Regions from separate parts of the Paenibacillus sp. NPDC058174 genome, predicted to be linked through region 2. Evidence: a T-box and tRNA genes for the amino acid it is inferred to sense, from the RefSeq annotation. Region 2 holds a T-box; the other holds one or more tRNA genes.
The links. A T-box is a leader RNA that pairs with one kind of tRNA and senses whether it is charged. The one in region 2 lies ahead of ACFVVF_RS03455 (alanine--tRNA ligase), so its partner is inferred to be a tRNA-Ala.

Region 1: it has a tRNA-Ala gene. The T-box ahead of ACFVVF_RS03455 (alanine--tRNA ligase) is inferred to sense a tRNA for this amino acid. The anticodon was not compared.

What each region holds. Positions count from the first base shown of each region.
Region 1 is NZ_JBHVUY010000001.1:2,191,550-2,194,971, forward strand. It holds gene ACFVVF_RS09790 (hypothetical protein) at 1-384, opposite strand, end outside; gene ACFVVF_RS09795 (hypothetical protein) at 460-744, opposite strand; tRNA gene ACFVVF_RS09800 (tRNA-Ala) at 1,281-1,353, opposite strand; gene nrdR (transcriptional regulator NrdR) at 2,046-2,525, opposite strand; gene ACFVVF_RS09810 (alpha/beta-type small acid-soluble spore protein) at 2,627-2,830, shown strand; gene ACFVVF_RS09815 (lytic transglycosylase domain-containing protein) at 2,931-3,422, opposite strand, start outside.
Region 2 is NZ_JBHVUY010000001.1:767,258-770,679, reverse strand. It holds gene ACFVVF_RS03455 (alanine--tRNA ligase) at 1-1,754, opposite strand, end outside; T-box leader at 1,868-2,111, opposite strand; gene ACFVVF_RS03450 (class I SAM-dependent methyltransferase) at 2,239-2,874, opposite strand; gene ACFVVF_RS03445 (aminotransferase class I/II-fold pyridoxal phosphate-dependent enzyme) at 3,033-3,422, shown strand, end outside.

The DNA.
Region 1 (3,422 bases), 1.4 Mb from region 2:
GACTACAGTACGACCAGTACTTTCCCATTCATTCATCTTTTCAGCGAATTGATATAAAGAATAGCCTTCCATACTTAAGCACCACAAAGCACCTTTCCCAGGCCACAGAGTAGGTTCATGAACAATTTTATTTAACATCTCATCTGGAAACGAGTATTCGGGAGTAAGTACAACGTCAGCTCGTGTTTCTTTGGCCAATTTTATAAAAGACTCGGCCTTCTGTAGATGAACAGCAGAATCTGAATAAACACCACGATGTATATCTGCAAAAGGCTTACCTTTGCATTGCCATTGAAGTACTTGCACTGGAGTCGTATCAGAAAGACAAACTTGAAGACCAGAATGATCTGGAATGAGGCTTGAAACGTTAATAAATTCGGTCATGTCACACCCCTGGCTGATCTATAGAATCTAACAACATTTTACATGACCTGATGTTTCCTGTAAATTACATTTGTCCTAATATGAAGCTTTTTGTCTATAAAGTGAACGTAAAGTTATTTCTAGTGATTCCAGTAAATCCATTCTGTCTAGATAACTATAAATTTCTTCAAGGTACAAGAAGATTACATGATGTTGAAGTCTTACATAACGTATAAACCCTGCCTCTGTCTTCCCTCTATAATATACCATCCATTTATTTTGACTTTCTATAATGATTCCATTAATTAAGGCAGTACCTACTTGCCATAAGTCATTCCTATCCATTTCAATAATGACGGATTTGGTTTTTAACTTTAACATTGTAAGTTACCTCCTACAACATTCATACAGTTCTCTTATCATGTATACTTTTAACTCAGTAGGGTTTAGAATCATTAGTTAAAATTTTGAATGCCCGATAACATACGTTTGTTTTTAAAGTGATTACCAATTTCTCTGAGATTGAAAGAATTTAAAATTACTAACATAAAATATAAACCCCAAAGTGGTAAAAGAATTCTTGGTCATTCTGATATTAGAGTGACCTTAGATAACTATTCCCATGTTTTACTATCTGCTCATAAAGAGACCGCTACGCAAATATGGTGAACAGCTTTTCGAATAATTCAAACAACTCTAATCATTGAATAGTGGTTAAAACAAAAAGTTATATCAGTAACAGAGATTTCGTATGTTCATCAATCCCCATTAATTACTCGAAGTGTAGCCAAACTACCATAAAAAATGCTCAGTGTGAACCAAACGTGTGACCACGAACAGTTGCGAGCATTATTTCAAAATGCAAAAAAAGCCTTCAAACACTCGGAAATCCTTGTGTTTAAAGGCTTTTTTCTTTATGGAGCCTAGGGGGATCGAACCCCTGACCTCATCGCTGCCAGCGATGCGCTCTCCCAGCTGAGCTAAGGCCCCATATTTTACTATTAAAGGAATTGAATTGTGTAACCGCTTATCTTCAAACTAAAGCAACGACAAGATTTATATTAGCACGCTGCCATTATCGAAGTCAATAGTGCTGGAAAACTTCCCCTTGAGGGTTATCTGCTCGAATATCATTGACTCTTACGTTGCTAATCTCCACTTTGACGGTGTGTTTCTAATTTCAAAATCCAACAAGATTATGTAAGGGTTATTCGATTCAGTCTATTCTTTATCTCATCAAATAACCGACTAATTTTCCTTATTGCGAAATTTATTTCCGCCCTTATGAACTTTTAATCCTTATCCTCGATTTAAACGACTTTTCCCAAAAAAATAAAGAAATTAGTTACTCAACAGAGAAAAAAGTTACTTTAGCGCATCAGTTCAAACGTAAGTTGTAGTCACGCACATATGCATCTGATCATCAGCATAATCTCCATCGAGTAAGATCACCTCTTCAAAGGTGTACATGAGACCCCTCATTATCTCCTACAATGAACCGCCCTCTCTTACCCGCTAACATTAGCTTCCCACCCGCACACAACAAAAATAAGCAGCATGCGCATCACAAGCTGCTTATTCTCAATCCATTTCAAATCCGCTTACTCATTGCCTTCCCCTAACTCTTCCCGCTCTTCGCTAACCCCACCGGCTCACGCAATCAAGCAAGAACGAGCCAACTTCTACCCCTGCCCATTCCCATTCAACGGGTGCTTGGACAGCAGGCTGTTCAATTCCTTCATGAACATGTCAATGTCCTTGAACTGGCGGTATACGGACGCGAAGCGGACGTAGGCGACTTCATCGACCGGATAGAGCTGGCCCATCACGATCTCGCCGATATCACGGCTTTCCACTTCGGCCAGCGCCGTAGTGCGGAGCTCCTTCTCTACTTCGGAGACGATAACCTCCAGGTTCTCAACCGATACCGGGCGCTTCTCGCAGGCACGGATCAATCCGCGCAAAATCTTGTCGCGGCTGAATTCTTCGCGACTGCCGTCCTTCTTGATTACGATCAGCGGCGTCTCCTCGATCATCTCGAACGTCGTGAACCGGCGGCTGCACCGCTCGCACTCGCGTCTGCGGCGGATCGACTTGTTCTCGTTGGCTGGACGCGAGTCAAGAACCTTCGTGCCGGAGTTGTCGCAATAAGGGCATTTCATATCCATCACTTCCTTCTGGTCTAATTTTCCATACGTTTCCTGTAATGAAGTTTGAAATTTCGCACATAATACTTTTACCAACCGCAAGGAGGTGACAAACAATGAGCAACAGCAACCAACTAGTTGTACCACAAGCATCCGCAGCGCTTGACCAACTGAAATATGAGGTCGCTCAAGAGCTGGGTATCGCGTTTCCGCAAGACGGATACGGCGGTAACCTGCTGACTAAAGATGCTGGCTACATCGGCGGCAACATCACTCGTCGTCTGGTGCAAATCGCCGAGCAATCCCTTGCCGGTAAATAATGATTTCATCAGTCATGTATAACTAGAGGCTTTGGCTTGTCCCGTCCTGAAGCGGCGCGGATACGCCAAAGCTTCTTCTATTTGCGAAGGGAATAATCGGCTACATATCGGGATAAAGGTCTTTGTATTTATTATAGTAATAAATAACTTTTTGTACATAGTGCCGGGTTTCGCCAAAAGGAATAAGGTTTACCGTCTCCTCACGGCCGTCCCAGCGCCCGGAATCGAGCCATTTGCGCACGTTACCGGGTCCCGCGTTATAGGCGGCGATTGCCGCGATTTTGTTTTGCCCGAATTGCTTGTGCAGCGACTGCAAATACCAGGTTCCAATTTCAATACTCACATCCGGACGATGCTGCAAAATATCCGGCGTCACCTTCTCGAAGCCGGCTTTTTCAACGATCCAATCTGCCGTATCCGGCATAATCTGCATCAAGCCCAGTGCGCCTTTAGAAGATACTTTGCCATTGGAGAAATTAGTCTCCGCCCGGATAATAGCAGCAACCAGATGGGGATCAACCTTATAATTAGATGCGCTGGCCCGGATATCCTCCCGGAATTGTACCGGATACATCCATCTGGCCATCCAATC
Region 2 (3,422 bases):
CCACATACTTCTCGACTCCAAACTTTCCCTTCATTATCTTTGATTGTATACACCTTAACGATATCCGGATATTTATCCCAAAAATTCCCTTCAACATTACTTTCTTTCGCTTCAATTTTAGGCAGTTCTGAAATATAGGTAACTGCTTTTGATGAAATCGCATCATTCACATACTTTTCCACCTCAGCTATTTGCTCTGGTGTAAGTTTTTCATCATGGTTGAAGTCAAACCGTAATCGTTCTGAAGTAATATTACTTCCTTGTTGATGAACGTGATCACCTAAAACTTCCCTTAAACCAGCAAGTAATAAATGAGATACCGTGTGCAGCGCTGTTGTTTCTGTTGAATGTTCAGCTAATCCGCCTTTAAATTTACCCGCAGAAGCAGTTCTGCTCTTGTCAGCATGTTTCTTGGCCGCCTCTATATAAGACGCCTTGTCCTCCATGCTGTATCCACTTTCAGTTAGAAACTCTTCCGTCAACTCCAAGGGAAACCCATATGTTTCGTAAAAATAAAAGGCATCTGCACCTGTAACTTTCCCCTTATTCTTAAGATGTTTTTGTATTTCAAATTCTCCTTGCTGTAAAGTTCTATAGAAAAGATTTTCTTCCTTATTTACTATTTCGATAACTTTCTTTTTGTTACTGATCAAATCTTCATAAGCTGTTGCTTCATCTATATAAACCTCAGACAACTCACCCACAAAACTTCCTTGTATACCAATTTTTTTACCTGCACGAATCGCCCTTCTTAATAACCTTCTTGTTATATATCCTGCATCACTATTAGCTGGCTCAGCACCATCATTAATTAGAAAAGTAGCCGCTCTCACATGATCGAGTATGATTCTAAACGACTTTAAATCGTCAGTATATTGTTTACCACTTAACTCCATCAATTTTTTCTTGGGATTAAGGAAGAAAGCCGTATTATAAATATCCTTGTCGCCATTAAGGGCTGTTGCAACCCTTTCTAATCCGCCTCCATAATCAATATTCGGATTTTGCATTTTTACAAATCCTGTGTCTTCTTTTTTGTAACACATAAATACGTTGTTCCCAATTTCTAAAAACCTTTCGCTCACAGAAGCAGGATGATCCAGTGCATCACCGCCTGGCTCAAGATCATAGAACATTTCACTATCAGGCCCACCCGGTTCACCAATAGGCATATCCAATGGACTCCCGGCCCGACTCCACCAATTTTCTTTTTCATCGTATAAAAATATTCTCCCACCTCTAGATGCTCCATATTGATAGGGATCATCTTCAATGATAGGTTCTATATCAACGGATTTAAATTTTTCTGACCAGATTTGAATGGCTTCCGTATCTTTCTGTATATTCAAATCATCACTTCCTACAAAAGCACTGATATACAGCCTGCCAGGATCAATTCCTAATTCGATAATATGCCAATTCCAAATGGCATCGATTTGCTTTTTCTTATAGTTATTTTCATCTGCTTTAAACTCCCATCGGCCTATCATTTCAAAAAATGTCAGATGCGACGTATCACCTACTTCGTCAATATCCACTGTCCTTAAACACTTCTGAATATTAGCAATATCATTACCTATCGGATGCTTTTCCCCCAATAAATAGGGAACCATAGGTTGCATTCCGCTTCCTGTAAACAACGTTGAGGGATCATTTTCTGGTAACAAGCTAGAAGAGGGCACTTGGCTAGCCCCTATTCCTTTCATAAAATCAATATATGATTTTCTTAACTCATCTGGTGTCATTTTCACCATGCTCAATACCTCCATTTAAATTATTATTTATTATTGGTAAATTGTTAATTTTGCAAATATTCAAACGATAAGAAATAAAATAAAAAAGCCCTAAGCTGACGTATTTCTTGTCAACTTAGGGCGAACTATTATGTCCGTGTTACCACCTAATTTCAGATTTCTCTGCACTCTATCAATACGGGATTTCTCCGATATTGTTTCCTGAATAACGGTGGAACTCCGTTGAAGCCTACTAAGATTCCTCTGTTCGGTTCACAGCTCCGAGACTGCTTCACTATTAGATCAATGAAGATTCGCACCAACCATCTTCTCTCTGAGAGATCCTTAATAGTTACTATTTCTCATCATAGCCTTTTCGTTTTAAATTAAAGCAATGCTATCACACTTAACTTGCTCTGTCAATTAATTCCACTGTTTTGTTAGCGGTGCCTTTAACGAAACAACCTTCCTTGCTTCCACCGACTGCCGCCAGCAGAATGTTGAGCTAACAGCTCTGACGGCCTTTTGCTTTCCTGAGTACAATTTTACGATACATCCCGCGCATCAGAAGTGGTCGCTCCTCGGTAAGGTGCAAGCGCTCCTGATGTGGAAGAAAAAGAAGGTTAAAATCCCGGCCAATATCCGTTCCAAGTACTGATGCCAATGGACGGAGTGCTTTCATAAACAGAGATAAACCGCCATTAGCTGCGAATTTATCAAAAATAACAATTTTTCCACCCTCTCCTGTTACACGAACGATTTCTTGCATGCACCGTACCGGATCCGGTACTACCGATATGATCAGGTTTGCAATGACCACATCGAAGGCTTCGTCTTCAAAATCAAGATTTTGCGCGTCCATCTCTAAAAATGTGACCCTCTCGCCTTCCATGACTTTAGAACGGGCTTCAGCCAGCATTTCCGGAGAAAGGTCAGTGGCAGTGATCGATAGACCGTAACCTGAGAGTAGAGGTAAATCCGCACCCGTTCCGGCTCCAACCAGCAATACACGCTGATCTGGCCTTAAATCAAGTCCGGACAATACGGTTACCCGCGCCTGGGCAAAGGCACCTGAATTGAAAAACCGATCGTACAAAGGAGCCCAAAGCTTATAGATAACTCTGTTCCAGCGATTGTTCATAATATCACCGAATGAATTTTTATTTCACATGTAGTACCACAAATAACTTCCAGCTCCTGCGTTCGCCTGTCCTTTTCTAAATGGATTTTCAAACGTATTCCCCCTAAACATTATATGAACGATTGCTCATGTTTTCATTATAATACTTAGGAAAATCAGTGTGCAACAATATTAAACAACTATTTGTGACCGATACCTTCACCTATCCCAATTTTATAAGTCTTGCAAACATGCTCAATATTCAGCTAATCACCCTTCGAAATGACGAGCATGGCATGATTCCTTCAGAGCTAGACAGCATATGCAGGAACAATAAAATAAATGGAATCTATCTGATGCCATCTGTAGCAAACCCGACGAATATTTCAATGAATCTTAAGAGAAGAATCGATATAAGCAGACTTATAACAAGGTATGGGCTAATCTTGATTGAGGACGATGCATATGCGTTTCTTGCTGAAGAAAAGATTAAACCGATGGCCATGCTAGTTCCCGAACAGTCCGTATATATAAATGGGATTTCTAAAGCAATAAGTGCCGGACTTCGA